Regions from separate parts of the Pseudarthrobacter adonitolis genome, predicted to be linked through region 3. Evidence: riboswitches for the same ligand, from Rfam matches in the RefSeq annotation. Region 3 holds a riboswitch; each other region holds the start of a gene.

What was found. A riboswitch is a leader RNA that binds a small molecule or an ion and turns the genes downstream of it on or off. The one in region 3 is predicted to bind S-adenosylmethionine.
Region 1: linked by a shared signal. The riboswitch ahead of ACZYZ4_RS17715 (DUF1737 domain-containing protein) and the one ahead of metX (homoserine O-acetyltransferase MetX) in region 3 are both predicted to bind S-adenosylmethionine.
Region 2: linked by a shared signal. The riboswitch ahead of ACZYZ4_RS05905 (aminotransferase class V-fold PLP-dependent enzyme) and the one ahead of metX (homoserine O-acetyltransferase MetX) in region 3 are both predicted to bind S-adenosylmethionine.

Annotation. Positions count from the first base shown of each region.
Region 1 is NZ_JBVAYW010000027.1:5,539-15,890, reverse strand. Features, by position in the region: gene ACZYZ4_RS17770 (GNAT family N-acetyltransferase) at 1-604, opposite strand, end outside; gene ACZYZ4_RS17765 (siderophore-interacting protein) at 717-1,031, shown strand; gene ACZYZ4_RS17760 (SIP domain-containing protein) at 941-1,309, shown strand; gene ACZYZ4_RS17755 (UDP-N-acetylglucosamine 1-carboxyvinyltransferase) at 1,422-2,945, shown strand; gene ACZYZ4_RS17750 (glutamate--cysteine ligase 2) at 3,096-4,322, shown strand; gene ACZYZ4_RS17745 (hypothetical protein) at 4,414-5,055, opposite strand; gene ACZYZ4_RS17740 (LysE/ArgO family amino acid transporter) at 5,229-5,852, opposite strand; gene ACZYZ4_RS17735 (LysR family transcriptional regulator ArgP) at 5,922-6,824, shown strand; gene ACZYZ4_RS17730 (DUF1905 domain-containing protein) at 6,909-7,250, shown strand; gene ACZYZ4_RS17725 (O-succinylhomoserine sulfhydrylase) at 7,510-8,718, opposite strand; gene ACZYZ4_RS17720 (rhodanese-like domain-containing protein) at 8,715-9,128, opposite strand; gene ACZYZ4_RS17715 (DUF1737 domain-containing protein) at 9,125-9,382, opposite strand; SAM riboswitch class IV at 9,396-9,511, opposite strand; gene ACZYZ4_RS17710 (hypothetical protein) at 9,636-10,130, shown strand; gene ACZYZ4_RS17705 (hypothetical protein) at 10,140-10,322, opposite strand.
Region 2 is NZ_JBVAYW010000003.1:256,432-266,783, forward strand. Features, by position in the region: gene ACZYZ4_RS05860 (DUF4097 family beta strand repeat-containing protein) at 1-614, shown strand, start outside; gene ACZYZ4_RS05865 (PadR family transcriptional regulator) at 614-1,225, shown strand; gene ACZYZ4_RS05870 (50S ribosomal protein bL37) at 1,370-1,444, shown strand; gene rsrA (mycothiol system anti-sigma-R factor) at 1,609-1,869, opposite strand; gene ACZYZ4_RS05880 (sigma-70 family RNA polymerase sigma factor) at 1,866-2,648, opposite strand; gene ACZYZ4_RS05885 (DoxX family protein) at 2,965-3,501, shown strand; gene aroA (3-phosphoshikimate 1-carboxyvinyltransferase) at 3,508-4,908, shown strand; gene rsgA (ribosome small subunit-dependent GTPase A) at 4,892-6,007, shown strand; gene hisN (histidinol-phosphatase) at 6,062-6,874, shown strand; SAM riboswitch class IV at 7,032-7,145, shown strand; gene ACZYZ4_RS05905 (aminotransferase class V-fold PLP-dependent enzyme) at 7,181-8,602, shown strand; gene ACZYZ4_RS05910 (class I SAM-dependent methyltransferase) at 8,720-9,478, shown strand; gene ACZYZ4_RS05915 (metal-dependent transcriptional regulator) at 9,510-10,223, shown strand; gene ACZYZ4_RS05920 (fluoride efflux transporter FluC) at 10,223-10,352, shown strand, end outside.
Region 3 is NZ_JBVAYW010000007.1:167,536-177,887, reverse strand. Features, by position in the region: gene ACZYZ4_RS10390 (glycine C-acetyltransferase) at 1-817, shown strand, start outside; gene ACZYZ4_RS10385 (NAD(P)/FAD-dependent oxidoreductase) at 885-2,003, shown strand; gene hutI (imidazolonepropionase) at 2,016-3,227, shown strand; gene ACZYZ4_RS10375 (DeoR/GlpR family DNA-binding transcription regulator) at 3,322-4,110, shown strand; gene ACZYZ4_RS10370 (histidine phosphatase family protein) at 4,128-4,808, opposite strand; gene ACZYZ4_RS10365 (CPBP family intramembrane glutamic endopeptidase) at 4,906-5,685, shown strand; gene ACZYZ4_RS10360 (VOC family protein) at 5,810-6,448, opposite strand; gene ACZYZ4_RS10355 (PLP-dependent transferase) at 6,761-6,952, shown strand; gene ACZYZ4_RS10350 (PLP-dependent transferase) at 6,945-7,130, shown strand; gene ACZYZ4_RS10345 (PLP-dependent transferase) at 7,096-7,689, shown strand; SAM riboswitch class IV at 7,786-7,900, shown strand; gene metX (homoserine O-acetyltransferase MetX) at 7,914-9,029, shown strand; gene ACZYZ4_RS10335 (hypothetical protein) at 9,126-9,656, opposite strand; gene ACZYZ4_RS10330 (DNA glycosylase AlkZ-like family protein) at 9,689-10,021, opposite strand; gene ACZYZ4_RS10325 (DNA glycosylase AlkZ-like family protein) at 10,079-10,352, opposite strand, start outside.

The sequences.
Region 1 (10,352 bases), on a different contig from region 3:
CGCCGGCGATGAGCGGCTGACCGCTCGCCGTCGCAGAGCCGTGGACCGCCCAGGCGTTGCTGCCGGACCACACGGGGGCCTCGATGCTGAACAGACTCACGGCGTCGGGTCCGAGCGTCCGGGCGACGTGGGCGCGGAAAAGTTTGTTGGGGAACGTGGAAAACAGGATGTGCTGGACAAGGAAAACGCCCAAAGGTGTCCATTGGTTCCACGGCGCGGGCGAGGTGCCGGATTCCTCGAACTCCGGCCCGCCGCGCAACCCGTCCGCGAGGGCCTCGTTGATGCCGGCCACGTAACTTTGGCACCAACGCCGGGTATCGGCGTCGAGCCTTTCGAAGCAGCGGCGCGCCGTGTCGTCCAGCCTGGCCTGGCGGGCAAAACGGTCCCAGTGCAGGCCGTCGGAACCCAGCATCTCTGCAGTCCGGCCCTCGGATCGCCAGCGTTCGAGCTCGATCTGCCAGGAGCGGTCCGTGGCTACGTTCTTGCCCTGAAGATGCGCGAGCGCGTCAGCGGAGTCCGCCCACAAATGCGGGATTCCCCACGGGTCACGGTAGGTGCCGGTGCCGCCTGCAGGGGCGGAATTTTGTGTCGGGGCAGGCGTCATAGTCAGGGCCGGCTTTCGAGCTTAGGTTAGGCTAACTTTAGTCAAGATAGGTGGAATTGGCCCAGTTCGCAAAATCGGGCCGGTTCCTGGAGGGGTGTTGCGTGAACCAACCATGTGGATCCGCCTGTGGTTCGACGACGCCGGCAACGGTCACCAGCGCGCCTACACGCTGGTTGATCCGGATTTGAAGGCCTGCACCTTCAGCAGGGACTTCGCCATGCACCACAGCATCGCCGCCAACTGGGCGCGCGGAGCGGAGCCCGGCGACACCATCGAAGCCACCGTCCAGGGTAGCGCTTTCGACTTCCCATACCCCATCCGCGCCGCGTGTGGATCGTGGGCGACCCGGCATCCGTGCCGGCCATCAACTCGCTGCTGGACGAGCTGCGGGTGGTGGACGCCGCCGCCGGCCGCCCCACGCCGGTGACCGCTTGCCTTCAATACCAGCACGATTTCGATCCGTCGCTTTGGGCTGCGAACCGGAGAGTCCGACGTCGTCAGCTGGATTCCGCGCAAACGCTACGGCGCTGCCTGGTGGATTCGGCGTGTGATGCGCTAACTGCGGACTCCGTTTCGGTGGGAAGGGACTACTTCTGGGTGGCCTGCGAGGCGTCCAGTCCGCGCGCCATCGTCAGGCACCTGCGTAAGGTCCTTGGTGTGGACAAGCAGCGGATCAACGCGTTGGGGTACTGGCGGGTGCCGTAGGGCTCCGCCGCGCGGCGTGTCGAGTATCGCATGGAGTGGGTATTCCGGCCGCCAAGCTGCGATATGAGGGCAAGGGACTCGCATAATAGCTCATTTGTGATATTTTTTGTTTATGATTCAGGAAACTGCCGAGCACATCGCCGCTACACTCAGGGACGCCCGGACCGAGAAGGGCTGGACCCAGGGCCAGCTCGCCGCTGCGCTGGGAACCAGCCAAAGCGCCGTCGCCCGGATGGAACAGGGCAAGCAGAACCTAAGCCTGAAAATGATCCACCGGCTCGAAGCGATCTTGGACCGCAGCATCGTCAAAGTGGGCATACCACAGATGACTCATTTGCGGATCGAAGGCGGCTGCACCCTGTCCGGGGCAGTGGATGTCAACAGCAGCAAGAACGCCGGCGTGGCGCTGCTGTGCGCCAGCCTGATCAACCGCGGCACCACCGTCCTGCGCCGCCTCGCCCGGATCGAGGAAGTCAACCGGATCGTGGAGGTCCTGACCAGCATCGGCGTCGAGTGCACATGGCTTAACGACACAGACCTCCAGCTCCGCCGCCCCGCCGTCCTGGACCTTGAAGCCATGGATGTGGACGCCGCGCGCCGCACGCGCAGCGTGATCATGCTCCTGGGCCCGCTCCTCGACGAAACCGCGGAATACCGCTTGCCCTATGCTGGCGGCTGCGATCTGGGCACGCGCACGGTTGAGCCGCACATGCAGGCGTTGCGCCAGTTCGGGCTCTCAGTGGAAGCCACTACCGGTTTCTACGCCGTGCAGGCTCCGCCGCGGGACACGCACGACCGGTCCTTTGTGCTGACGGAGCGTGGGGACACCGTCACGGAGAACGCGATCATGGCCGCGGCGCATCGCCGCGGCACCACCGTCATCCGCAACGCCAGCCCCAACTACATGGTCCAGGACCTCTGTTTCTACCTCGAGATGCTGGGCGTGAAGATCGACGGCGTGGGCACCACCACGCTGAAGATCACCGGGCAGCCGCTCATCGACGTCGACATTGAGTATTTCCCGTCCGAGGATCCCATTGAGGCGATGAGCCTCATCACCGCCGGGATCGTCACTAACTCAGAGGTGACCATCCGCCGCGTCCCCATCGAGTTCATGGAGATCGAGCTGGCCACGCTGGAGCAGATGGGCCAGCAGCTGGTGATTTCCGAGGAGTACGTGGCGCGCAACGGCCGCACCCGGCTGGTGGACGTGACCACCAAGCCGTCGGAGCTGCGGGCTCCGGAGGACAAGATCCACCCGATGCCGTTCCCCGGCCTGAACATCGATAACCTGCCGTTCTTCGCGGTCATCGCCGCCAACGCCCATGGCCAGACCATGATCCACGACTGGGTTTATGAGAACCGGGCCATCTACCTCACCGAACTCAACAGGCTCGGCGCCCAGGTGCAGCTGCTGGATCCGCACCGGATCTACGTCAATGGCCCCACGAAGTGGCGGGCCGCCGAGATAGGTTGCCCGCCGGCGCTCCGCCCCGCCGCCTGCCTGCTGCTGGCCATGCTGGCGGCGCGGGGAGTGTCGGAACTGCGGAACATCTACGTGATCGAGCGCGGCTACGAGGACCTGGCGGAACGGCTCAACACCATCGGCGCCAAGGTGGAGTACTTCCAGGACTAGGGTGCGTCGGATTCTGCACCATCATTCGCGCTGGCCCGGCTTCAGGCCGCGGCATTCCGTTCCACCCCGCTCGGTCCAAGGCATTGATGGAGCAGAATCCGTCGGCCCCGCGGGCTGCCACGTCCTTGTCCGTTGCAGCACAATATAAGCATGCGTACATTCGGCGTCGAGGAAGAGCTCCTGATCGTTGATCCGGACACGGGGGAGCCGCTTGCCCTCGCAGATGCGATGCTGTCCGGCCGCCGGATGGCAGCCGACGACGCCCCGGAACGTCCCTATGTGCTGGCAGCCAAGGACAAAACCGGTCACGACGACGGGACGGGCCTGACTGCCGAGCTGAAGCTTGAGCAGATCGAGACCCAGACCCGTCCCTGCCTCGAGTATGCAGAGCTCTTGCCGCAGATCCGGGCCGGCCGGCTGCTGGCGGACGAGGCGGCCACCAAGAACGGGGCCAGGGTGGCCGCGCTGGCCACGTCTCCGTTTGGCCTCGCCAGCCACACCACCCCGGACCCTCGCTATGCCCGGATGCTGGAACGCTTCGGCCTGACCGCGCAGGAACAGCTGACCTGCGGCTTCCACGTCCACACTTTCATCGAATCCAAGGACGAGGGCGTGGCCGTGCTGGACAGGATCCGGGACAAGTTGGCGGTCCTCACGGCCCTGAGCGCCAACTCGCCGTTCTGGAACGGGATGCCCACGGGATTCGAGAGTTACCGCACCCAGGCCTGGAACCGCTGGCCCACGTCCGGCCCCTCGGCAATTTTCACCACCTACTCCGCATATCGGCGGGTGGTAACGCGCCTGCTGGACAGCGGCGTGCTCTTGGACGAAGGCATGATCTACTTCGACGCCCGCCTGTCTCGGAACCACCCCACTGTTGAGGTCCGCGTGGCCGACGTCTGCCTCCGCGCCGAGGATGCTGGCCTGATCGCGGTGCTGGTCCGGGCCTTGGTCGAATCGGCCAGCCGCGAATGGCGCGACGGCGTGGATCCGGCCCCGGTGCCCACGGTGCTCCTGCGGATGGCGGCGTGGCAGGCGAGCAGCAGCGGCCTGAGCGGCGAGCTGCTGGATTTCGGGACCTTCAGGCCGGCGCCCGCCGTCGACGTCGTGCGGTCTTTGGTGGATTATCTGGCGCCCGTCCTCGCCGAGCAGGACGAACTTTCCTTGGCCCGCCAAGGCGTCGAGGACATCATTACCCGCGGCACCGGTTCAACCGAACAGCGCAGGGTGCGGGACGCGGCGCTGGAAAAAACAGGACCCGACGACGGCGGGCTGGGCGCCGTGGTTGCCCACGCCGTGGGCGTGACGATGCGCGGCACCTCCGGGTTGCTGGAGGCGGACGAAGTCCCGGAGCTGCTCCGGGTGCGCCAGTTCTGAGTTCACCCCGAATCTTTGCGCGAACCGGCAGGTAATGCCCTGTTTTTCGTGTTTTGGGGTCGTTATCTGCCAGTTCGCGCCAGTTCCAGCGTCAACGCCCGGGAAGTGCGTCCGGGTGGTCCTCGGAGGGAGCCAGGGGTTCCTCATAGCGCATCAGCTGGACACCCACAGCGGTTTCTACCAGGTAGAAAACGAACGGCGGAATATCCTTGGTGCCGGCCAGAATGGCACCGAAGACGGGAGCGCTGGCGGTCGCCGTGATGCCGGTCCAGGGTTTCAACGGAGTCAGCAGCAGCCCCGCCCCCAGGGCTGCGATCCCGCCGATATGCAGCCCTGAATACGTCAGGAACGGCCAGCTTGGACCCCGCCGATAGGCGAACTTCTCCAGGTCCGAGGCGCGGTCCGCGAGGGCCACCACGAACAAGGGCGCGCCCGCGAGCAGGGCGGCTGCTGCGCCGGCGGCCAGGGTCTTGGCGGGGCCGGAACGGATGGCGTGGGCGAACCGGACGAATCCGACGGGAACGGCCATGGTCCCGGCGGCCGCCAGGAATTGTCCGGCAACCCAGAGGCTTCGGTGGCGCTCGAGTATGGACAGCCTGATGGCCGGGTCGCGGGTGGCGTGCACGTTCCCCACGAAGGAAATTCCGAGTCCCCAGCAAGCGCCCGCCGCGACGATGACCGCTCCGGCCTTTTGGTATGGCTTGTTGCCCTGCAATGGCTGGTTTCCGTTCATGGCTGGCTCCCGGTGCGGCGGATGCGTTGGCCCAGCAACATCGCAGTGGTGACCATGAAACTACGCCGCACTGCCGCCGAGGTCAACGGCAGTGCTCGAACGGGCAGATACGGCCCTGGTTTTTTCGCTGGGTGAGGGCCCCAAGTGTCCGTTAGCGCCAAGAAACGACGACGTCACGCGCCGACTGCCAGGCGTATACCCAGCGTGAGCATGACCGCAGCGACGAGCCCGTCCAGGATGCGCCACGACGAGGGCCGTGCGAAGAAGGGCCGCAGGACCCGCGCCCCGAAACCTAGCGCACTGAACCAGGCGATGCTGGCGGCGATTGCTCCGCCCCCGAACCACCAACGCAAATCCTGGGCCTGCTGGTTGGCCACAGACCCGAGCAGCAGCACGGTGTCGAGGTAGACATGCGGATTAAGCCAGGTCAGGGCCAATACCGTGCTGAGGGCGGCGCCGAGGCCGACGGCGGGCTGCCGCCCGGACGCCGTTAATGTTCCCGGACGCACCGCCCGGCGCGCCGCCATGACGCCGTAGCCCACTAGGAAGGCGGCGCCGGCAAACCGGACCACGTCCACGATCACGGGGCTCGCCTGGAGCAGCGCCCCCACTCCGGCGATGCCCGCTGCGATGAGCAGCGCATCGGAGACGCTGCAGACCAGGACGACGACGGGCACATGCTCACCGCGGATTCCCTGCCGGAGGACAAAGGCGTTCTGGCTGCCGATGGCCACGATGAGGGCAAGGCCCGTGCCGAAGCCCAGCGCACTGGGGCCTAGAAATGCAGTTAGATCCATATCCTCCAACGTACGGCCGGAGTTATCATTACTCCAGCTAAATATTCTTAGCTATATTAAGGAAAGCTAATGAAGATGTTCCAGTTTGAGCAGCTCCGTACCTTCACTGCCGTCGTTGACGAGGGGACGCTGGAGGCGGCGGCGCGGAGCCTGTACGTCACGCCGTCGGCCATTTCCCAGCGTCTCAAGGCGATGGAGGACGCGGCTGGCCAGATCCTGTTGCAGCGCACCAACCCCGTCCGGCCCACAACAGCTGGGGAAGCCATCCTGCGGTTCGCCAGGCAGGTCCGGCAGCTCGAATGGGACGCCCAGCAGGAGCTCGGCGAGAGCCGGGACCGGCCGACGGCGCCCATCCCCTTGGTGGTGAACGCGGACTCACTCTCCACCTGGTTCATGCCTGCGCTGGCAAGTCTTCCGCCGGACCTAGGCGCGTGCTTTGAACTACGCAGGGAGGATGAGCAGCATTCCACCCAGCTCCTGCGGACGGGATCGGTGATGGCCGCGGTAACCGCAACGCCGGAACCGGTCCAGGGCTGCAGCGTGGAACCGCTGGGTTCCCTGCGGTACCGTGCGGTGGCAAGCCCCGGGTACATCCGGCGCTGGTGGCCCGACGGGCCGGAACTTGTTGCAGGGAGCCAAGCTCCGGTGGTGGACTTTGACCGCAAGGATGACCTGCAGGACGGGTTCTTCCGCACGAAGACCGGCACGGAACTGACCGCGCCGCGGCACTATGTGCCGTCGTCGGCCGAGTTCGCCCAGGCCATCCGGCTGGGACTGGGATGGGGGCTGCTGCCGGAGCAACAGTGCCTGGCAGACCTCCGCAGCGGCGCCCTCGTGGAGCTGGCCCTCGCGAACCCCGTTGACGTGTCCTTGTACTGGCAACGCTGGAAGATCGACTCCCCGGTGCTCAACCAGCTCACCGCCGCTGTCCGGGAGACGGCCTCCCGGCAGCTGCGCCAACCAGGCGCCTGAGCCGGCGTTCGCCTCACCCGCCATTCGCCTGACCCGTCCATGACAGGGGATGCGCCCGGCAACGCGGCATGCCATACTCAGGCCGTGACGTCGTCGTACTCCTTCCGGGCCGAATTGTGGCGCTATCCCGACGAATCCGGCTGGCACTTCCTGACCCTCCCTGTAGTGATCGCCGACGACCTCCGGGAAGAGGCAGCGATGTTCCGGAAGGGCTTCGGCTCGGTCAAAGTCGCGGCGGAAATCTCCGGCTACATCTGGCAGACCTCGGTCTTCCCGGACAGCAAAAGCCGCTCCTACCTGCTGCCCGTGAAGAAGGCCGTCAGGGACGCTGCGGGCATCAGCGACGGGGATGAAGTGGCGGTCCGGCTCGTCATCCAACCCGAAGGCGGGGCACGTATCGGGGCACGGACAAGCGGTACCGGCTGAACTCCGCCGGGAACGATCCAGCAAGGACCTCTTCTTCTCGAAGCACCCCGCGGTGCTGCGCCGGAAGCCACTGGAAGGGCGGCCACCAGCGGGATGTTGGACAGCAGCCGGCCCCAGTCCGGGGGTGCATTCCTACGGTCCTCCCTGCGCGAACGTGCAGATATGCCCCTCAAAACTCGTGGAACAGGGCATTATCTGATAGTTCGCGCCACCCGTTCGCGCCACCCGTTCGCGCGGATGAGACCTCCGCCAATCGGAACTAGATGTGCTTGAGGGCCTGCTCCAGGTCACCGATGAGGTCGTCCACGTCCTCCAGGCCCACTGACAGCCGCACCACACCGTCGCTGAGCCCGATGGCGGAACGGCCCTCGGGACCCATTGCACGGTGCGTCGTGGTGGCCGGATGCGTGATCAGGGACTTGGCGTCGCCCAGGTTGTTGGAGATGTCGACGATCCGCAAGGCGTCCAACAGCGCAAAGGCGGCTTCCTTGCCCGAGCGGTCACCCGTCGTCGCAAGTTCCAACGTGAGGACGGTGCCGCCGGCCTTCATCTGCTTGGCGGCGAGCTCGTACTGCGGGTGTGACTTGAGCAGCGGGTACCTGACCCAGCTGACGGCCGGCTGCTGTTCGAGCCATTCGGCCAGCCGCAGCGCGGACGCGGACGAGTGATTCACACGCAGGGCCATGGTCTCCAGGCCCTTGGTGAGCACCCAGGCGTTGAACGCGGAGAGGGCCGGGCCGGTGTGCCGCATGAGCTGCTTGACCGGGCCGTCGATGAACTCCTTGGTGCCCAGGATGGCGCCGCCCAGGACGCGTCCCTGGCCGTCGATATGCTTGGTCCCGGAGTACACAATCACGTCCGCACCCAGCTCGCCGCAGCGTTGCAGCAGGGGAGTGGCAAAAACGTTGTCGACGACGACTGTGGCGCCGGCGGCATGCGCCAGCTCGCTGACCGCGGCGATATCCACGATCTCCTGCATCGGGTTGGACGGCGACTCGAAGAACACCGCAGTGGTGGGCTCCGACAGGGCCGCCCGCCACTGCTCGAGGTCCGGCCCGTCAACGAACATGGTTTCCACGCCCCAGCGCGGCAGGATCTCGTTCAGGATCACGAAGCAGGAGCCGAACAGTGAGCGCGCAGCGACCACCCGGTCCCCGGCCGCCAATAGGGCACCCAGGGCGGTGAAAACCGCTGACATGCCCGACGCCGTCGCAAAGCACGCCTCGGTGCCTTCGAGCAGGCGGAGGCGTTCCTGGAAGGTGGCCACGGACGGGTTGCCGTACCGGGAGTAGACGAAGCGTTCGTCCTCGCCGGTGAAGGCACGCTCGGCGGCGGCGGCGGATTCGTACACAAACCCGGAGTTCAGGAACACGGGCTCGGTGGTCTCCTGGAAGTTGGTGCGGTCCAGTCCGCCACGGACCGCCTGCGTATCGGCGCTCCAGCCGGCGGCGTCTTCGTTGAAAGTCACTTGGCTATTCCCAGGTTGGTGGGGAGGCAGCGGTTCTTCCAGCCGTTGACGGTGCGCTCGCCGTAGCGGTCCGGCTCGCCTTCGAAACCCTCCAAGACGTTGTAGGAGGTGAAGCCGGCCTGCGTCGCGGCGATAGCGGCGGCGATGGAGCGCTGGCCCGAGCGGCAGAGGAATACCAGCTCCGTGCCGTCGTCCTCCGGTGCCTGCTGTGTCAGGTCGGTGATGAAATCCGGATTGGGGATACCACCCGGGAACGTCCACGGGATGAACAGGGGATCGTTGTCGGTGGCCTTCGTGTCGGGGATGCCGATGTGGGCCCATTCTCCTTCGGTGCGGACGTCCACCAGAATGGCGCCCTGCTCGAGTTTGGCCCAGGCTTCCTGCGGGGTGAGGTCTCCGGCGTAGCTCACGCGTGGCCCTCGCCGTCGAACTCAATGTCTTCCACGGCGCTGGCGACGGCGGCATCCGCGCTCGCGATGGCCGTCGGGAGGATCAGTGCCTGGGCAACAATGACCTTGCCGCCGTTGGACGTTGCGGCCGGGCTGCCGTGCAGGACATACCCTTCGGCGAGGGCAGTGGAAATCCGTTCACAGAAAGACCTGTCATCCGGCCCGGTGACAAGCCGGTAGGACAGTTTCTCTTCAGGGGCGGGTGCGTCAGACACGACGGAACTCCTTCTTTCACGCTTGCAGCTCGAATGGGTCGATATGCCGAGTATTCACCTGAGGCACCCCGCCGCGAAAGGGAGGGTTGCCGACCGGCCAGTCAGGGCTTGGCGCCGGTTCTCATTACTCCCCAAAAACGTAACACTCGCCCCGCCGCGCCGCACCGCCGCCGTCGTCATGTTCCGTAACCAACGCGTGTTCCGTGACCCCGCCGTGCTTCCGTAACCCCGGCGCTGACGGGACAATCGGGTCATGGGGAACATTCGGGGGCACTCACTGACGAGCGCCTGGGCGCGCGTTTTGGCCGTGGGGCTGTGCGCCGTGCCGGTACTGGTGGGGGCGACAAGCTGCCGGAACATTTTCGCGCCGCCGCCCTGCATGCCGCCGGAGTTTTCCGTCTCGCCAGCCGCCGCGAAACCCGGCGACCAGGTCACCGTCAGTGCCCCGGACACCACCTGCGATGCCCGCTACGGCGCCGACGCAAGGGTCCAGGTGGAATTGCTGGCTCCGTACGGCACCACCGTGTTGGAAGAGCTCGCCCCCATGACCGACGACGGCGGCTTCACTTTCGTGTTCACCGTCCCGGCTGGCATGGCTCCCGGGAAGGCCGGGGTCACCGCCTACCCATACAACGTGGACTGGTGCGACGACACCGGGGTGAACAACTGGGTGGGGGCGGGACCGCAGACCCTTGTCGGGGTCTCCTGTGCGCAGCGCCTGGTGCCGCTGGTAATCCTGGGCGGCTGACCCGCATGGTCAACGCAGTTCGCGGGTCAGGAGTTCCTGGAGAGCCGTACTGGGTTCGCTGGGTTTGCCGGCGCCGCTCAGGTAGAGCCCCATATGCGTGCCGTGGTACTCCCAATAGGCGAAGCTGAGGTTGTTCTCTTCGAAGAGTGCCAGCATGTCGATGACCCACTGGCCACCGCCCTTGCCCTGCATCTGGAAGGCTTGCCGGACCCAGGCCGAAAC
Region 2 (10,352 bases), on a different contig from region 3:
ACCTGATGGGCTCGGTCAATCACAACAGCAACAACTCAGCGGTCATCAGCATTGCTCTGCCGGCCGGCGTGGAGGTGGAGGCCGGCACGGTCAGCGGCGATGGCCTCGTCTCCGGAATCAGCGGGCACACCCGGCTCAATACCGTCTCGGGTTCGGTGATGGCAGACGGAACGTCCGGGGAACTTCACGTCAACACCGTCAGCGGCGAGGTCATCGCGCGAAACCACGACGGCGTCCTGACCGCCAAGAGTGTCTCAGGCGAGGTCACCGCATCCGGCCGATTCAGCAACATCCGGGCCCACACGGTCAGCGGTGACATGAGTTTTGACCTGCTCGGCTTTACGCACGACTTCGGTGCCAATTCAGTTTCCGGCGACCTCACCATCAGGCTGCCCCACGACGTCGGGGTGGACATCGTGGCGAAGTCCGCCAGCGGTGTTGTGGTGATTGATGACCAGCAGTACTCGCAGCCCGGCGGCAAGGTGGAAACCATTGCCGGACCGGACGGCCAGCTGATGCTGGTCCGGACCAACTCGGTGTCCGGCAACACGTCCATCTTCCATGGCCAGCCGGCCCGCAACGACGACGCAAGAAGCCCGGAAACGGGACGCTGATGCCTCCTGTGTTCGCCCACGGTGCGCTCCGGCTGTACCTGCTCGCACTGCTGGAGCCGGGGCCCAAACACGGCTATGAACTGATCAAGGCCCTCAGCGAACGGTTCGGCGGCACCTACTCCCCCAGCGCGGGAACCATCTATCCGCGGCTGGGGAAACTGGAAGAAGAGGGGCTGGTCGCCACCGAATCAGAAGGCCGCCGCACCAATTACCGCATCACAGCCGCGGGGCTTGCCGAACTCAACAAGCGCCGGGAGGAACTCGCCGGCGTCGAGAACGACATTTCCGCCTCCGTCCGCCGCCTGGCGGACAACCTGCGGGCGGATATCCGCGCCAACCTGCGCGGGTTGCGGGCAGACCTGGCGGCCACGGCAGAGACGGCCCGTTCCACGGCGCGGGCCGCCGATTTCAGGAAAGTCGGCCGCCAGTCTTCGGAGGGGATCCGGGAGCTGAAGGAAGCGGAGATGCTGCTGCAGGCGTTCCGGGACGATCTGCGTGTGGAACTTCGACTGCAGGCCACGCGGCAGCCGCTCAGCGCCGTCACGCTGGAAACCGTCCGGACCGTCCTGGACCAGGCACGTATCTCCATCCGCAACTCACTGCCCGGCTGAGCCGCGGGGCAGAGCAAGCCGCCGGACTGCGCCGCCGGTCGGTGTTGCCCCCGGTCACAGCCCGTTTCGGTTTCGCGGCGTGTCCCATGGTGTGGGAGACTTGAGGGCAGCTCTTTTGAGTACCAACATTTAAGGAGGCCAGCTATGAGCAAGCGTGCACGTAAACGTCGTGACCGTAAGCGTGGCGGCGCGAACCACGGGAAGCGCCCCAACGCCTAAGCTAAAGCTTGGAAAACGGTTTAAGCGAAGGACCCCGGAAGCCATACGGCTTCCGGGGTCCTTCGTCTTTGCGCGGCTTCGTGCGCCTGCAGTACTGCTGACTGGCATCCCCGCAGTCAGGCATCCACGCGGTCACGTGTCCCTGCAGACCGGTACCGCTTGTGTCAGGCGTCTACCGGGCGGATGGAGTGGATCCGGTCCAAGATGGCGTTCTTCAGGTTTTCCGGAGCAGCCTCGGTGCACGAGCGCTTCACCATGGTGCGGATCACGCACTCAAGGTCGTACTCCTCGGTGCACTCAGGGCACTCATCAAGGTGATGCTTGATTTCCGTGATGTCCTCGCGGGTCAAAGCCCCGTCGAGGTATTCGTAGATGCGTTGCATCCGGGCGTCATCGCAGTCGCCCAATCCCTGGCAGTCGCTCATTTCCTGTTCTCCTGTTTTGTGCTCGCGGCCGTGTCCTGTGATTCGACGGCGCCTTTGAATCCTCGTTCGGCGGCATAGTCCGCCAGCATGTCCCGCAACATTTTCCGGCCGCGGTGAAGCCGGGACATCACTGTCCCGATGGGCGTGTTCATGATGTCCGAGATTTCCTTGTACGCGAACCCCTCGACGTCGGCGAAGTACACGGCCAGCCGGAACTCCTCGGGGATCGCCTGGAGCGCCCGCTTGACGTCCGAGTCCGGCAAGTGGTCCAGCGCCTCAGCCTCGGCCGAGCGCAGGCCGCGGGACGTGTGCGACTCCGCCCTGGCCAGCTGCCAGTCCTCGATGGTGTCCGAGTTCGACTGCAGCGGTTCGCGCTGCCGCTTCCGGTAGAGGTTGATGTACGTGTTGGTCAGGATCCGGTACAGCCATGCCTTGAGGTTGGTACCGGGCTTGTACTGGTGGAACGCTGAGAACGCCTTCGTGTAGGCCTCCTGGACCAGATCTTCCGCATCGGCGGGGTTCCTGGCCATGCGCATGGCAGCGGAGTACAGCTGATCCACGTACTGCATGGCATCACGCTCAAAACGGACCCGGCGTTCTTCCGCTGATTCGGTGGCCACATCGACGGGCTGCTCAGCGGGCACAGGGACGTCCGCTTCAGGCCGCGCGTCACTCCCTGCGGGCGCATCGCTGCTGCTGGCATTGGCTTCGCTGCTTGTTTTGGCTTCGCGTTCGGAGGCCTCGTACATGGCCTCGAAGGCCGGATCCAGGGTGCTCATTACGTTCAAGTCTACTGTGACGGCCTTGGCACGCGGCGTTCCGTACTCCGGAGGATCGGATTCCAGCGTCTGCAGTGCTACGGGTCCAGCGGGCTCCGTCCCATCCTTTAGTAACCTCAAGGGCAACTCCACTCTGTGTCAGGCCATGGTGTTCCAGGCAAAGACCTGCCCGGCAATCCGTGATGGGTCAATTCGTCCGGTGTTCGGCGGACCCGCAATCCATAACCGCTGGCGGCAGGCAAATATTCCTCAAAAGTGCAAGACTAGAACGGACTCCGCCGCATTCGGTGCGGTTCGTCCAGCCAGGAGGAAATTCATGTCCTTTGTCCGTACTCTCGCCCGCCCCATGCTGGCTTCCAGTTTCGTCGTCGCCGGACTGGACAAACTGAAGAACGCCGATGACACCGCCACCCAGCTCTCGCCGGTCCTGCAGAAGGCGGCCGCGTCGCTGCCGTTCCAAGCCGACGAGAAGATGCTGGCACGGGTGATCGGCGGAACGCAGGTGGGTGCCGGCGTACTGTTCGGCCTGGGCAAGTTCAGCCGCCTCTCGGCAACACTGCTGACCATCATTTCGCTCCTGAACACCTTTGTGGAGTGGCGCAGCGCGGACATCAGCACCAAGGAAGGCCGCGAGGCCCGCCGGAACCAGCTGCTCAAGAACATTTCCCTCAGCGGCGGCGCCCTGCTCGCCTCCGTGGACACCGCTGGCAAGCCGGGCCTGGCCTGGCGTGCCGAGCACCTCGCTGCGGACGCCCGGAAGACTGCTGCGGGTGCCCGGAAGACCACCGGCCTAAAGCTCCACAAGGCGGACAAGGCCGTGCGCCGCGCCGTGGATCACGCAACGGGGGCCTAAGGACGGATGACCGGTTCCACCCCGCCCGCAGCCACGGACTCACACATCTCCACCGACACCGTTCCGCACTGGCCGGCCCCCTTCGCCAGCAGGCCGATCAACGCCACCGTAACGGTGCCTGGTTCAAAGTCCCTGACCAACAGGTTCCTGGTCCTGGCCGCGCTGGCTGACGGGCCATCCCGCCTCCGCGCCCCTCTGCATTCCCGGGACTCCGCCCTGATGATCGAGGCCCTCCGCCAACTGGGGGCCACCATCACGGAGGTGCCCGGCGACGGCGCCTTCGGGCCGGACCTTAAGGTCACGCCCCTGAGCCAGGAGGCGCCGTCGTCGACGACGCACATCGATTGCGGCCTCGCCGGAACAGTGATGCGCTTTGTTCCGCCGCTAGCGGCGCTGCGCAACGGCGTGAGCGTGTTCGACGGCGACCCCCACGCCCGGAAGCGCCCCATGGGCGCCACCATCGAGGCCCTGAAAGCTCTCGGGGTGGCCCTGACCGCGGACGACGGCGGGACCCCCTCATCGCTGCCGTTCACCGTTGAAGGCACCGGGGAAGTCCGGGGCGGCCACCTGGTGATCGATGCCAGTGCATCATCCCAGTTCGTCTCGGCCCTCCTGCTGGTCGGCGCCAGGTTTACCGACGGACTCCACCTGGAGCACGTTGGCAAACCGGTGCCGAGCCTGGACCACATCAACATGACCGTTGCTGTGCTCCGCGGCGTCGGTGTATCAGTGGACGATTCCGTGCCCAACCACTGGGTGGTGGCACCGGGCCTTATCCGCGCCTTTGATCAGCGCATTGAGCAGGACCTCTCAAACGCCGGCCCGTTCCTGGCCGCAGCATTGGCCTCCGGCGGCACCGTCCGCATCCCGGAATGGCCCACCGGCACCACTCAGGTGGGAGATCTCTGGCGCAGCATCCTGACGGACATGGGCGCGGACGTCAGCCTGGCTGACGGCGTCCTGACCGTCACCGGCGGACCAGAGATCAAGGGTGCGGATTTTGACGAAACCAGCGAACTCGCCCCTACCGTGGCGGCCCTCTGCGCCCTGGCCAGCGGACCTTCACGGCTGACCGGCATCGCGCACCTTCGCGGCCACGAAACGGACCGGTTGGCCGCGCTCGTCACCGAAATCAACCGACTCGGCGGCGACGCGGAAGAGACCAGCGACGGCCTGGTGATCCGCCCGGCAAAGCTGCATGCCGGCGTCGTCCACAGCTACGCGGACCACCGGATGGCTACCGCCGGTGCCATCCTCGGCCTCGCAGTTCCGGGCATCGAGGTCCAGGACATCGCCACCACCGCCAAGACCATGCCCCAATTCCAGCAGATGTGGGCGGACATGCTCGCCCAGGGTGCGGCTGCCAATGACGGCACGGAAGGGCCTACTGGTGGCACGCAGCACTGACTCCTGGGACGAGTCCGATGCCCGGATCCGGCCCAGCAAAAAGGGCTCCCGACCGCGCACGAAGGACCGCCCCAGCCACGACGACGCCGTCACGGGCCGCATTATCACCGTGGACCGCGGCCGGTACACAGCCGTCGTCGGTGAGGACTCGGGCGACGAGCGGATCATCATCGCCGCGAGGGCCCGCGAACTGCGCCGCTCCCCCGTCGTGGCCGGTGACTTCGTGTCCCTTGTAGGCGATGTGTCCGGGGAGCCGGACACCCTGGCCCGCCTGGTTCGGATCCAGGACCGCAGGACCCTGCTGCGTCGCAGCGCCGATGACACTGATCCGATCGAGCGTGCGGTGGTTGCCAACGCCGATCAGCTTGTGGTGGTGGTGGCCGCCGCAAACCCGGAGCCGCGCACCGGCTTCATTGACCGCGCCCTGGTGGCCGCTTACGACGCCGGCATTGAGCCGCTGCTGCTCGTCACCAAGGCAGATGTCAAGGATCCCGCAGAACTGTTGTCCAATTATGAACACCTGGACTTCCCCGTGATCATCAGCCGCACGTCGGACTCCGAGGCCTCGGGTATCGATGCCCGCTCCGATGACGGCCTCTCGGCTCGCTTGGACAGTGATGCAGTTTCGCAGCTCCGCGCGTACCTCCAGGGCAAGGTCTCGGTGATGCTGGGTCATTCCGGCGTGGGCAAGTCCACCATGGTCAATGCGCTCACCGGGGCCGAACGGGCTACCGGTGGTGTGAACGCGGTGACCGGCCGCGGCCGCCACACGTCGTCGTCGGCCCTTGCCTTGAAACTGACCGGAGCTCCCGCCGGAAGCTGGATCATCGACACCCCTGGCATCCGCTCGTTCGGACTGGCCCACGTGGACCCGGACCGGATCCTGCGGTCCTTCCCGGACCTGGAGCCGGGCACGGATGCCTGCGAGCGTGGCTGCAAACACAACACCGCGGCCGTCAACTGCGGAGTGGATGCCTGGGTGTCCGCCGGCCAGGCGGGCCCCACCGGCCCGGCCCGGCTGGCGTCGCTGCGGCGGCTGCTGGGCACGGATCCTCGGCTGGTTGGCCAGGAAACCAAGGAACTGGGCAGCATCGGCTAGCGGCGGAACGCCGACGTCCCCAAACCCGCGGCCCTGAGACGGTAGTTTGGAACCATGATCCAACCCGCTTCGAGCTACAACGATGACCTGCGCCTTGCCCATGTGCTGGCCGACTCCGTGGATGACCAGACCATGAGCCGCTTCAAGGCACTGGACCTCCACATCGAAACCAAGCCGGACCTGACGCCGGTCACGGACGCGGACAAGGCCGCGGAAGAAGCCATCCGCGGCCAGCTCTCCCGTTCGCGTCCCCGCGACGCCGTGCTGGGCGAGGAATTCGGCAGCTCCGGCCACGGCTCCCGCCGCTGGATCATTGATCCCATCGACGGCACCAAAAACTTTGTCCGCGGCGTCCCGGTCTGGGCCACCCTGATCGCCCTCGTGGACGAAGGCGAACCCGTGGTGGGAGTGGTCAGCGCGCCGGCACTGGGCAAGCGCTGGTGGGCCGCCAAGGGTTCCGGCGCCTACATGGGGAAGTCCCTAGCCGCCGCAACGCGGCTCCGGGTCTCGGACGTCTCCGAACTTTCGGACGCCTCCCTGTCGTATTCCAGCCTGGGCGGCTGGAAGGAACGCGGCAACCTGGATGAGTTCCTGGGCCTGACCGAGGACGTGTGGCGCACGCGTGCCTACGGCGATTTCTGGTCCTACTGCATGGTGGCCGAAGGTTCCGTGGACATCGCCTGCGAGCCGGAACTGAACCTGTACGACATGGCCGCCCTGGTGCCCATTGTGGTGGAAGCCGGCGGCCGCTTCACCTCTCTCGAGGGCCAGGACGGGCCGTTCGGCGGCAACGCCTTGGCCACAAACTCCATCCTGCACTCAGAGGTCCTCAAACGTCTGAACCCGGATCTGGACGATCTCCTTTAGGCACTTCCATCGAATTATCGACGGCGGGCGCCTCCTGAAGGGAGCGCCCGCCGTCGTATCTTCGACAAATAGTCCGCTACTCAAACGCGCGTAACAAAGCCCTTAACATTGGCCCGGGCTTCTTTCCTGCCGTTGCCCATGTTCTACGCTCTTAACAGGTCACGAGTGCCAGCGCTAAACCCCGGTTTGCTGGCCGGCAACCCTCCATTCGCGGTGGGGTGCCCCGGGTGACGACCAGGCCGGTCCGGAACGGATACGGCAAGCGCGGATTCCTGGTACCGGGAGTCCTTTTAGAGTGAGGTCTCCGTGACAACTGCCACCGTCTCCCCCGACACTGCCCCCGCCATCGCCGCTGAGCTGTTCAACGCGGCTGCCGCCATCGCCGGCCGCCCCCTCTCCGCCGTTACCGGCGCGGAAATCCAGGCTCCGCTGATCCAGGGCGGCCATGTCCGCTACGCAAATCTGGACTACGGCGCATCCGCTCCCGCCCTCTCCGTGGTGTCCGCCTACCTCAACGAGATCCTGCCGTTCTACGCCAGCGTCCACCGCGGCGCCGGCTTTGCGTCGCAGATCAGCACCTCCGTTTACGAGAACGCCCGGAACATCGTGCGCGACTTTGTGGGCGGGCGCCCGGACGACTCCGTCATCTTCACCCGGAACACCACCGACTCGCTGAACCTGCTGGCGGGTTGCCTGCCGGCCACGGAGGGGTGTCCCAATGGCGATGTCCTCTACCTGGACATTGAGCACCACGCCAACCTCTTGCCCTGGCAGGGCGTCCCGCACCGCAGCGTCGTCGCCGCGGACACCATCGTGGGGACCATCGAGGTCCTCCGTGCCGAACTTGAGCAGGGCAACGTCAGCCTGCTCGCGGTCACGGGCGCTTCCAACGTCACCGGCGAAATCCTCCCGGTCAAGGCCCTGGCCGCCCTCGCCCATGAGTACGGCGCGCGGATCGTGGTGGACGCCGCGCAGCTCGCACCCCACCGGCGCATCAGTATCAGCGCCGACGACGTTGACTACCTCGCCTTCTCCGGCCACAAGCTCTATGCGCCCTTCGGCTCCGGGGTCCTGGTGGGCCGCACCGACTGGCTCGACGCCGGAACTCCCCACCTGGCCGGCGGCGGCGCCGTCCGCGAGGCAAAACTCGACGGCGTCAGCTGGGCCACGGGGCCGGCCCGGCACGAGGGCGGCTCCCCCAACGTCCTAGGTGCGGCCACCCTGGCCCGCGCCACCCAGGTCATCGCGTCCCTGGACCACGACCGCTGGCACGCCCACGAGTCGGCCATCAGGTCATTCCTGGTGGACGGGCTTGGGAAGATCGACGGCGTCACTGTGCACCAGATCTTCTCGGACACGGAGGCTGAAACCGGCACCATCGGCGTGGTGAACTTCTCCGTGGCAGGGTACGACGCCGGGCTCGTGGCCGCCTACCTGTCGGCCGAGCACGGCGTTGGCCTCCGGGACGGCCGCTTCTGCGCACACCCGCTGCTGAAGCGCCTCGGCCTTCCCTCCGGCTCGCTGCGGGCCAGCTTCGGCGTGGGCTCCCGGCTGGAGGACGCCCAGCGGCTCCTTGCGGGCCTGGAACAGCTGCGCCGGACCGGCCTGGGGTGGGACTACGTGGTGGACGCAGGTCGCTGGGTTCCGGCCAACGACACCCGCACCTACCCGCACTGGGCTCCCAACACCCCGGGCACCGCCGGTGCGGCTCCGTGCCTTGACGACTGACTGACGCTGGACGGCTGACTGGCGCCTACCTAAAGAGGCGACGGCCCCGACCTGGCGGCTGCGGCCCATACGGTAAATTCGAAGGATACCGATGGGCGCAGTTGAAGGAGGCCGCACGTGGCACGGGGTGGCCCCAGGCTTGAGCACGGACGCCGTCTGGAACTCGGACAGAGTTTCCTGGACGGCGGCGAACATTACCAGCGTGTACGGCCTGGTTACCCTGCCGAATCAGCGGACTGGCTGATCCCTGCCGGGGCCAGGGACGCTGTGGATGTGGGCGCCGGGACTGGCAAGTTCACCGCCCTGCTGCTTGAACGCGGCTTGGCGGTTTCCGCCGTGGACCCGTCGCCGGACATGCTTGAACAGCTGCAGGCCCACTACCCGGCGGCCGCAGCGACCCAAGGGACTGCAGAGGCCACCGGCCTCGCCGACTCCTCCTTCGACGTCGTCAGCGTTGCGCAGGCCTGGCATTGGTGCGATCCGCTGCCCGCCAGCATCGAACTGGCGCGGATCCTGCGGCCCGGCGGAACGCTGGGGCTGATCTGGAACCAGCTGGACACGTCCGTTCCGTGGGTCCACCGGTTGTCCCGCATCATGCACGCGGGCGACGTCTACAAGCCCGGCTTCTGCCCGGTGGTCGGGCCGGAGTTTGAAGGCCTCGAAAGCCATGTGACGCATTGGGAAGACAGCCTCAGCACGGCGGACATCATGGAACTGACGAAATCCCGCAGCTACTACCTGCGCGCCGGCGAAGTCACCCGCTGCAAGGTCCTGGCCAACCTGGACTGGTACCTGCACGAGCATCTGGGGCACGCCATGGAAGAGGACATCAGCCTGCCGTACCTCACCTTGACGTGGCAGGCCACGAAGGCGTGACGGGCGCGGACCACCGGGTAGGCTTGGAGGCGTGAAGACCAGCGCGCCCTCCTCCTCGATCGAGGACTACGTCAAGGTCATCTACGGTTTCACGGAGTGGCAGAACAAACCCATCACGTCCTCACAGCTCGCGCAGCGCCTGGGGGTGGCCAATTCCTCGGTCTCGGAGATGGTCCGCAAGCTCAAGGACCAGGGCCTGGTGGACCACAAGCCGTACAGCGCCATCACCCTCACGGATTCCGGGGTCCGGCTGGCATTGTCAATGGTGCGCCGGCACCGCCTCATTGAGACCTACCTCGTGCAGGAGCTCGGCTACAGCTGGGACGAAGTCCACGACGAAGCCGAACTGCTGGAGCATGCAGTGTCGGACACGTTCATAGAGCGCATGGCGGCGAAACTCGGCAACCCGCTACGTGACCCGCACGGTGACCCGATCCCCGCGGCGGACGGCACGGTGCTGCTGCCAGAGGCCCATCTCCTCGGCGAACTTGATCCCGGGCACACCGGCCGGATCACCCGCATCAGCGACGAGAATCCGGATCTGCTGCGGTATCTTGCCGCCGAGGAAATCGATCTCGACGCCGAGGTGGAGGTCGTGGGCCGCAAGCCGTTCGGCGGCGCACTGGTGGTGCGGATCAGCAACGCCGGCAGGAAGCGGGAGTACGATCTCGCGGATGAAGTCACCGCTGCGCTCTGGGTCCACAGCGACCACTCCCACACCGGCTGCACCCTCAGCGCCAGCTGATGAACGCCCGCGTGCCGCACTGGCGGGCCTGGTTGGCCGTGGCGGTGGGCGGCCTGGCCGGAACGGAACTCCGGTACGGCCTGGGACTCGCGTTTCCGGAAACAGCGGGGGTAATGCCCTGGACCACCC
Region 3 (10,352 bases):
CGGCCCCGAGGACGCCATCATCTCCGATGCCCTCAACCACGCCTCCATCATCGACGGCATCCGGCTCTGCAAGGCCCAGCGGTTCCGCTACGCCAACCAGGACATGGCGGACCTCGAGGCCAAGCTTGTTGAAGCGAAGGATGCGCGGCGCAAGATCATCGTCACGGACGGCGTGTTCTCCATGGACGGCTACCTGGCGCCGCTGGAGGCCATCTGCGACCTCGCCGAGAAGCACGACGCCCTGGTGATGGTGGACGATTCCCACGCCGTCGGCTTTATGGGTGCCACCGGTGCCGGAACCCCGGAGCACGCCGGGGTGTCCCAGCGCGTGGACATCTACACCGGAACGTTCGGCAAGGCCCTGGGCGGCGCGTCCGGCGGCTACGTGTCCGGCCGCAGTGAAGTGGTAGCCATGCTCCGCCAGAAAGCGCGCCCGTACCTGTTCTCCAACTCCCTGGCCCCCGCGATCGTCGCCGCGACCATCAAGGCGCTTGACCTGGTGGAGAACTCCGGTGACCTGAGGACCCGGCTGTTCGAGAATGCCCGGCTGTTCCGCCGCCGGATGACCGATGAGGGCTTCGAACTCCTGGACGGCGAACACGCGATTGTTCCCGTGATGTTCGGGGATGCCGTGATGGCCGCCAACTTGGCGGACCAGATGCTCCGGCATGGAGTCTTCGTCACCGCGTTCAGTTTCCCGGTAGTCCCGCGCGGCGCCGCCCGGATCCGTGTGCAGCTTTCAGCGTCGCACTCAGAGGACGACGTCGAAGCGTGCGTGGGTGCGTTCGTCGCCAGCCGTGCCGCAGTAGCGGGTTAACCCAGCCGCGCTAAACCCCCAGAGGGCGCCCGGCGCGGCCGCCGAGCAACTCTGCAAGGATGGAGCCATGGCAGCACACTACGACGTCCTGATTGTGGGCGGCGGCATCGCCGGCCTGTCCCTGGCGTCCGCGCTCGCGGGCAGCTGCAGCGTGGCGCTGGTGGAGGCGGAGCAGGAGTTGGCGTACCACACGTCCTCCCGCTCCGCCCGCCAGCTTATTCCGAGTTACGGCCCTGAGGTGGTCCAGGGACTCACGGTCCGGACCCTGGAGCTGATGGCGGCCCGGGACGCGCAACTGCCCGAACCTGTCCTGACGCCGCGGAGTTTTATGCTCATCGGCACCGAGGAGTCCGTCCGCGCCGAGGCCAGCGGCCACATGAGTCCCATCACGCATGACCGGGCACTGGAGCTCTGCCCTGCGCTGGTGCCCGGGGCTTTCTCCGCCGCAGGCCTGGACACCGGATCCTTCGGCTGCAACGCCCCGCTGCTGCTGGCCGACCACCGGCAGCGTGCAGAGGCCGCCGGCGCCGACATCATCACTGGGGCGCGGGTGCATTCCGCCCAGCGGCTGGGCTCGGGCTGGGAGATCGGGGCCGGGCAGGAGGCCTTTGAGGCCGGTGTGCTGGTCAACGCGGCCGGCGCCTGGGCCGATGAGATCGCCGTGATCAGCGGCGTGGAGAAGCTCGGGCTGCAGCCGTACCGGCGCACTGCGGCGATTGTCGACGTCGAACATCCCCTGCCCGGGCACAGCCCTATGGTGGCGGCGGCGGACCACACGTTTTATTTCCGCCGGGAGGGCACCGAGGTGCTGATCTCGCCGTCGGAATCGGTACCCAGCGGACCCGAGGACGCCAGGCCGCGGCCCGGCGATATTGAGCGGCTGATCGTGAAGCTCAACCAGCTGACCACGTTGGGAATCCGCGGAGTCCGGAGCACGTGGACGGGTCTCCGGACCGAGGCAGCCGACGGCGTCCCGGTGGCCGGTTTCGACGCCGAAGCCCCCGGGTTCTACTGGCTTGCCGGTCAGGGCGGGTACGGTTTCCAGACCTCCGCGGCCATGGCGGAGCTTGCCGCCGGGCAGATCCTGGCCGGACAGGGCGCCGGGCACAGCGCCGGTGCGGCCCACCATCCGGCATCCCGGACAGCGGAGGCGCTGTCCGCCACGCGCTGGTCCATCCGGCGCTGAACAATGGAACCCATGAGCACCCTGATCACCAACATCGCCGAGCTGATGACCCAGGACCTGGAACACCGCGTCCTTAAGAATGCCGCCGTAGTGATCGAGGGCGAACGGATCGCCTGGCTCGGTTCCGCCGCGGATGCGCCGCCGGCTGACGACACAGTGGACGCCGGCGGCCGGGCCGTGTTGCCTGGCTGGGTGGATTCGCACACGCACCTGGTCTTCGCCGGCGACCGCACTGCGGAGTTCGAGGCGCGGATGGCAGGGGAGTCGTATTCGGCCGGGGGCATCGCCGTAACCATGGACGCCACCCGGCGCGCGTCCGATTTCGACCTCACCCGGCTGGCAATGACGCGCGTGTCCGAGGCCGTATCGCAGGGCACCACCTACCTCGAAACCAAGACCGGGTACGGGCTGGACATTGAGCACGAGGCCCGGAGCGCCCGGATCGCCTCCACTGTCGCAGACGAAGTCACCTACCTCGGCGCCCACCTGGTCCCCGCGGGCACCGATGCGGAGGCCTACACCGATCTCGTCTGCGGGCCCATGCTGGAAGCCGTCCGGCCGTACGTCCGGTGGGCGGATGTGTTCTGCGAGGAAGGCGCCTTCACCGCGGAGCAGTCCCGCCGTGTGCTGAAGGCGTGCCGGGCCGCCGGACTGGGGATCCGCGTCCACGGCAACCAGCTCGGCGAGGGTCCCGGCGTGCAGCTGGCGGTGGAACTCGGGGCAGCCAGCGTGGACCACGTGAACTACCTGTCGGCCCGTGATGTGGCGGCGCTGGCGGACAGCTGGTCCGGCTGGAACCCGGGAACCGGCAGTGGTGCCCGCGGCACCGTCGCAACCTGCCTCCCCGCGTGCGATCTCTCCACCCGGCAGCCGCTGGCCCCGGGGCGTGAACTGTTGGACGCGGGGGTGCAGGTGGCGCTGGCCTCCAACTGCAACCCGGGTACCTCGTACACCAGCTCCATGGCGTTCAACGTGGCTACGGCCGTGCTGCAGATGCGCTTGAGCGTCCACGAAGCGGTGCGTGCCGCAACCTATGGAGGTGCGCTGGCGCTGCACCGGGAGGCGGGGCACGACGCCGACGGCGTACGGGCGGTGGGTTCGCTCGCCGTCGGGCACCGGGCAGACCTGCATATGCTCAACGCCCCCTCAGCCACGCATCTCGCTTACCGCCCGGGCATGCCGCTGACGCACGCTGTGTGGCGGGCCGGAGTGCGGGCACGGTAGCCAGGCTCCGATTTGTGACGCAAAATGATTGTTGTGGACTGTTATGATCAGATAACGTCATATTCTGGTGACTTTTTGACGCTGAAAGGCCCCCATGACCCGCACTGACCGCCTGACGGCCATCCTGGATATCCTTGCCAGAACCGGCCAGGTGGAGGTGGAAGAAATCGTGGGCACGCTGGGAGTATCGCCGGCCACGGCACGGCGTGATCTGGACAGCCTGGCCAAGCGACGGCTGCTGACCCGCACCCGGGGCGGTGCCACCACCGGCGCCCTGGCGTACGACCTCCCCGGCCGTTATAACCGTGACGACCACGCCGAAGCCAAGGAACAGATCGCCCAGGCGGCGTCGGCGCTCATTTCACCCGGAGCGGTGATCGGGCTCTGCGGCGGTACCACCAGCACCGCCCTCGCACAGATCCTGGCAACGCGGGAGGACCTCAATGCTCCCGCCAACCAGCCCACCCTGACGGTGGTTACGAACGCCATCAACATCGCTGCGCAGTTGGCTGTCCGCCCCAACATCAAGGTCATGGTGACCGGCGGCATCCTGAACCCCCGCTCCTACGAACTGGTGGGCCCGTACACCGACATCATCATGCAGAAGGTGGTCATGGACATCGCCTTCATTGGCGTGAATGGCATCGACCCCGAGGTGGGCCCAACGAACACGGGGGAGGGTGAAGCGTCCGTGAATGCCCTGCTGGCCAGCCGGGCCCGGGTTTCCTATGTCCTGGCCGACTCCTCCAAGGTGGGCGTCAGGGCCTTTGCCACCATGGACGGCTACGCGTTCAACCGCCTGATCACCGACTCCGGTATCTCCGCCGAGGACAAAGCCGCGTTCGAAGCCAATGGCACCGAAGTGATCGTGGCCCCGCACTAAGCGACCGGCAACAACCCCTAGAAGATGACCGGCGGCGCATCCAAGACGGTCTCGTCCACCCGGCGGTCCACCCATTGGCTGAACGGAATATCGAGTTCGTACTTGCCCAGGTCGGTGCGCAGAAGCGTCCGCACCGCGGCATTGTCCGGATTGTTGAGTGATTCGAAATACTCCACCGACCAGTGGAACCAGCGCATGCAGAACAGGCGCATGGTGAGTCCGTGGGTCACCAGCAAGGTGTTGGGGGCGTAGTCCGGCTTGGACCAGTGGCGGTACAGCGTCTCCATGAACGAGGAGATCCGGTCGTAGACGTCGGAGCCGGATTCGCCCTCCCGGAACCGGTAGAAGAAATGGCCGTAGGCGTTGCGGAGTTCCTTCTGGTCCTCGATGTCGCCGGTGATCTGGAAATTGGCCCAGTCCTGCTCACGGAGGCGCGGTTCTTCGATCACCCGTTCGGTGTGGTTGCCAAGGTTGAGTGCCTCCAGCGTCTGGTGCGCCCGGAGGTACGGCGATACATAAACGCAGACCTGCCGACCGTCCAGCTCGCGGCGGATCCGTTCCCCGGCTGCCGTGGCCTGCGCCAGGCCCTGGGCAGTCAGCGGAATCCGGTAGTCCGGGACCCTGTTGTAGATGGACGTATCGACATTGGCCGCGGACTGGCCGTGCCGGATCATAAAGATTTTCCCTGGCGCGCTCATACCCAAGCATAAGTGCCGCCGCGGGTGCAGGGCCCCGTCCAGGGGCCGGGCCGCCAGTAATCAGCGAAGATCCAGAAACTACAGGCAAGATGGAACCATGTTGGTTCCCTCGCGCCGTCGGCTGCGGATCGAAGTCTGGATTGTGCTGGGTCTTTCCTTGGGACAGTCCGCCGTCTACTCGGTGGTGCAGCTGCTCGACAAGGTGACGCGTGCACCGCTGGCCGAAGGCACGTCCACGCTGAACCGGTCACAGAGCACGCGTGAATACTTCGACCTGACCTACCAGCTGCTGGACATCATTTTCGCCCTGGTGCCCGTGCTGCTGGTCATCTACTTCCTCACGGACCAGCGGCAGTCCGGCACCGGCGTGGGCAGCCAGGCCAGTTCGGCCTTTCGGAAGCTGGGCTTCAACTTCGCGAGGCCGGGCCGCGACCTGCTGCAGGGACTCGGCCTCGCGGCGCTGATCGGGATCCCGTCGCTGGGCCTCTACGCCGCGGGACGTGCCCTGGGCATCACCACCGCCATCATCCCCAGCGCACTCGACTCGTACTGGTGGACCGTGCCCGTCCTGATTCTGTCCGCGCTGCGGCACGCCGTGGTGGAGGAGGTCATCGTGGTGGGCTATCTCCTGGACCGCTTCGGCAAGTTCGGCTGGAGCGTGCCTCTGGCCATCTTCACCAGCTCCATGCTTCGCGGCAGCTACCACCTGTACCAGGGATTCGGACCGTTCATCGGCAACGCCGTGATGGGTGTGGTGTTCGCCTGGCTCTACACCAGGACCAAGCGGGTTATGCCTCTGGTCATCGCGCATGCGCTGCTGGACATCGTGGCCTTCGTTGGGTTCAGCCTCTTCGGCCGGGCGGTGGGCCTGGGGTAGGAGAGCCGCGGTTCCCGTGCAGGTCACGTGCACATAAGCCGGTCCGGCTTAAAGGATTCGGCCGCCATCGGTGGGTGGCATCATTGGCACCCGCTGATGGCGGCCGAAGCTATTGAATGTGCAATCAGATGGTGACTGCGCCCGTAGCGGTTTCGAAGGTCACTGACAGGATGCCGGGGGTTCCATGCGGAGCCACCCAGTCAACGGCCACATCCTCCAGCGGCTTCTCGACGGGTTCGCCCAGCCATTCCGTCACGCGTGCGGCGGAACCGGCTATGGTCAGGCAGCTCATCTTGACGTTGCTCTCATAGGCGTTGGACGGGTGCAGAGCGGGGTCGCCCTCCCACTTGAGCATGTACGGGACCTGCGGGTCCGCGATCAGGCCCAGGATGCCGATCTGCTTCCAGACCAGCTCGCGGCCGTCCGGGAACTTGCGGTTGCCGTTGACGGCAGCACGGCCCAGGCGGTCTTCGAACGGAGCGAGGTCGTCCACTTCGACGCACCAGCCCATCCAACCGCCGCCGGCTTCGGACCGCGCCCGGACAGCCTGCCCGAAGGGAGCCTTGTCCGATGCCGGGTGGTTCAGGACCTCCACGACTTCCAGGTATTTGTGGCCGGCGAGGGGAATGATCATGTTCCGGGTTCCAAACCGGGGGTGCACTCCACCCTTCACGGCTTCAACGCCGAGGGCGGACGAAATACGTTCGGTGGTGGCAACGAGGCCATCTTGTTCACAGGCGTAAGAGACGTGATCCATGCGCATGCCATCATCTTGGCACTTTGTGATCCGGCTCTCAGCTAAGGGCAGCCTTACCGGATTCTGTTGCGTCACGAGTGGACATTCCGCCGGGAAGCAGGAGAAGGAGCGGCCGGGTGACCACGTTCGTCATAATCCTGTTTCCGTCAGGGATGTCTTCCTAGACTGAACGCAACCGAGCAGTGCCACGCCACGTCAAGGAGCATCGAACGTCGAACGGATGGTCTTTCGAAACCCGCCAGATCCACGCTGGCCAGGAACCGGACAGCGCCACCGGCGCACGGGCGCTTCCGATTTACCAGATGACCTCTTTCGAGTATTGCCAGCCTGGAGGGCGGGCTCGCTGCACTGCTGCTGAGCTCGGGACAGGCCGCTGAAACCTTTGCCATCCTGAACGCTGCCGAGGCCGGTGACCACGTCGTGGCCAGCCCCAGCCTGTACGGCGGGACGTATAACCTCTTGGCGCACACCCTTAAGAAAGTTCGGCATCTCCGTCACGTTTGTGGCTGACCCGGACAACCTGGACCATTGGCGCGATGCCGTCCAGCCCAATACCAAGCTCTTCTTCGCCGAAGTGGTCTCCAACCCCCGCCAGGACGTGCTGGACATCGAGGGTGTGTCCCGGACCGCCCACGACGCCGGTGTGCCCCTCGTTGTGGACAACACCGTCTCCACGCTACGCCCGTGACCTTGGGGCCGGCGGAGCCCTCGGCGCCAATCTGTCCTACATCCTGAAGGCCCGCGTCCAGCTGCTGCGCGACCTCGGCTCGGCAGTGTCACCCTTCAACCTTCCTCATCGCCCAGGGCCTGGGGACGTTGAGCTGCGGGTGGAGCGCCACGTGGCCAATGCGATGGACGTCGCGGAGTGGCTTGAGGCAAGGGACGACGTCGAATCCGTCGCCTATGCAGGGCTGGCCTCCAGCCCTTGGTACGAGCGCGGCCGCAAATACGGCCCCGAAGGCACCGGCGCGGTGGTCGCGTTCAACTTGGCCGGCGGCGCAGAGGCCGGGAAGCGCTTCGTGGATGCCCTGGAGCTGCACTCCCATGTGGCCAACATCGGGGACGTCCGTTCACTGGTGATCCACCCGGCACCAACCACGCACAGCCAGCTTTCACCCGCGCAGCAGGCCATCGCCGGGGTCACTCCGGGACTCGTCCGTCTGACCTTGGGCATCGAACACATCGATGACATCCTGGCCGACCTCGAAGCCGGCTTCCGGGCGGCCAAGAGGCGCAGCGGAGCCTAACAAAGACGCGGCAGGCCAGGGGCGGTAGGGACCCCGCAAAGTCACACCCAGTCACACGCTTAGCAATAGTCCGGGGCTGTTCGTACACTCGAAGCAGGTCATGAGTGCCAGCGACAGCCCCGGCTTGCTGGCCGGCAACCCTCTTTCGCGGCGGGGTGCCCCGGGTGAGGACCTGGCCTGCCGGTCAATTGACGGTGGGCAAGTGCGTAGAAAAGGTCCTTTCCATGACGATTACGATTTCCCGAACCGCAGTCCCCGGGAACGGTGTGGTCCGTTACGCCAGCATCGGTGGCCTCGAGCTTGAGGCCGGCGGTTACCTCCCGGAGGTCACGCTCGGCTATGAAACGTGGGGCACTCTCAACGCGGACGGCTCTAACGCCGTCCTGATTGAGCACGCCCTGACCGGAAGTACCCATGTGACGCGGGGCGACAGTGACGAGCCCGGCTGGTGGGAACAGCTGGCCGGACCCGGTGCGCCGGTGGACACGGACCGGTTCTATGTGGTCTCCATCAACATTGTGGGCGGCTGCTACGGCTCCACCGGACCGTCCTCGGCTGCCCCGGACGGCAACCCGTGGGGGTCCCGCTTTCCTTTGGTGACACTGCGCGACACAACGGCGGCTGAGGCCAGGCTGGCCGACCAGCTGGGCATTCCGAACTGGTATGCCGTGCTGGGCGGCTCCATGGGCGGCGCGCGGGCCCTGGAGTGGGCGGTCACCTACCCCGAACGGGTTCAGCGTTGCGCCGTTATCGCGATCGGTGCCGCCAGCACGGCCGAGCAGATTGCGTTCGCCCAGGCGCAGACGCTGGCCATCCGCCAGGACACCAATTTCAACGACGGCGACTACTACGGCGGTCCGCTGCCCGAGGACGGCCTGGCCCTGGCACGGCGCATTGCGCATATCACCTACCGCTCCGCAGAGGAATTCGATGGGCGCTTCGGACGGTCGGCCCAGCACCCGGAATCGCCGTTCCAGGCGGCAGCGTTGGCGGAACGGGGGCGCTACCAGGTAGAAAGCTACCTGGACCACCAGGGCAAAAAGCTGGTGCGGCGCTTTGATGCCAACAGCTACATCGCCATCACCGACGCCCTGATGAGCCACGACGTCTGCCGCGGGCGGGGTTCCCTGAACGCGGCCTTGGGCCGGGCCACCGCCAGGTTCTTCGTGGCCGCAGTGGACAGTGACCGGCTGTACTTCCCGTCCCAGTCCCGTGAGCTGGCTGACGCGCTCCCGGGCGACGTGGACGTCCACGTCATTGAGGCTCCGATCGGCCACGACGGCTTCCTGACCGAGATCGGCCAGCTCGGCGCCCAGCTCCGGAACACGTTCCTGGTCTAAGCGCGAGGGGACACTTGAGGCCCTGCCTTTAAGTGCGAGAGGACACTTGAGCCCTCGGAGTCGGGGCCACAAGTGTCCGTTCGCGCTGTTAGGAGATCAGCCGTTCATGATGTCGGAGCGGCGCTTCATGTAATCCTCCATGGCCAGCTCACCGTTGCTGTACTGCTGGTCAAGTTCGGCCAGTTTCCGGGCACGGTATCCCTGCGGGCCCGACGGCGGCAGGGGAATGGCGGGGGCGGCAGGCTGCTGCGGTGCTTCCGCGCGCTGATCCGGCACCGGCTGACCGTTGGGTTGCGGCTGACCGTACGGCGGGAACTGCTGGTCTGCAGAAGGAATCGGCTGCATGGGTGGCAGCGGCTGGCTCGGCGGCAGGGGCTGCGGGCTCATGATCTGGCGGAAGCCGCCACTCATGTAATCCTGCTGCGTGTAGCCGTCACGGGGCTGTTTGTTCTGCGGTCCGGGGTACTGTTCGCTCCCCGGGTACTGCGCGCCGCCTGGAAACTGCTCGGGGTAGCGTCCGGTAAAGCTCTGCTCCTGGTTCCGTTTGTTGACGGATTTCCGGTACATCCGCATCGCCATCGGTATCACGAACGACAGAATGATGATCCAGAAAAACAAGCTGTTCACGGTGTAGCGCCTCTCATATGTGTCCTTCCAGCTTAACCCCGGAGCCCACTCGCACGGCCGGGATCCCCAGGAAGGCCCCATGCCGGTCCACGGCGTCCTGCCGGGAACGCCGGAGCGCTGCCACCCAGATAGTGCCGTGTTGCTGAATAGCCCATCACGTATTCGTCGTAGCACTGGATCAAGTCGATCCGAGGCCCGGCGGCAGACGTGGCATTGCTGCCGTCCGTACCGGCGTCGAAATAATGCACGACGCCGTCAATCACCGACGTTGCCAGCGTTTCGGGAGCTGCCGCCAGGGACTGTTGAAGGCCGAGCCGCACGTCGGACATGGTGAGCCCGGACCAATCGGCGCAGTCCTTGACCATGGCCGGGCCACGGCTGGTGAAGTAGCGCCGGACCAGCTCGCTGAGGCTGTTCCCGGGTCAGGTGGTGCCCGCCCGGACGGCTTCGGCCAGGACCTGCCCGCTCCGGTCAGCGGCGGCCGCATCAATCCCCGTCCGCCGGTACATGCCCCCGTTGCCCTGGTGAAGCCGCGGCGCGGACAAGGCCGTCAGCCAGCGAAGATCCTCCCGGTGCACAAAATGCCAGGTGGGCCGCAGGATATGGGTGCGCAGGATGCGCCCATCTGACACCGCCTGCTCCACGTCCATGGCAGTGGGCACGTGAGCGGCGGCAGGTGCACGATCAGGCGGGGCC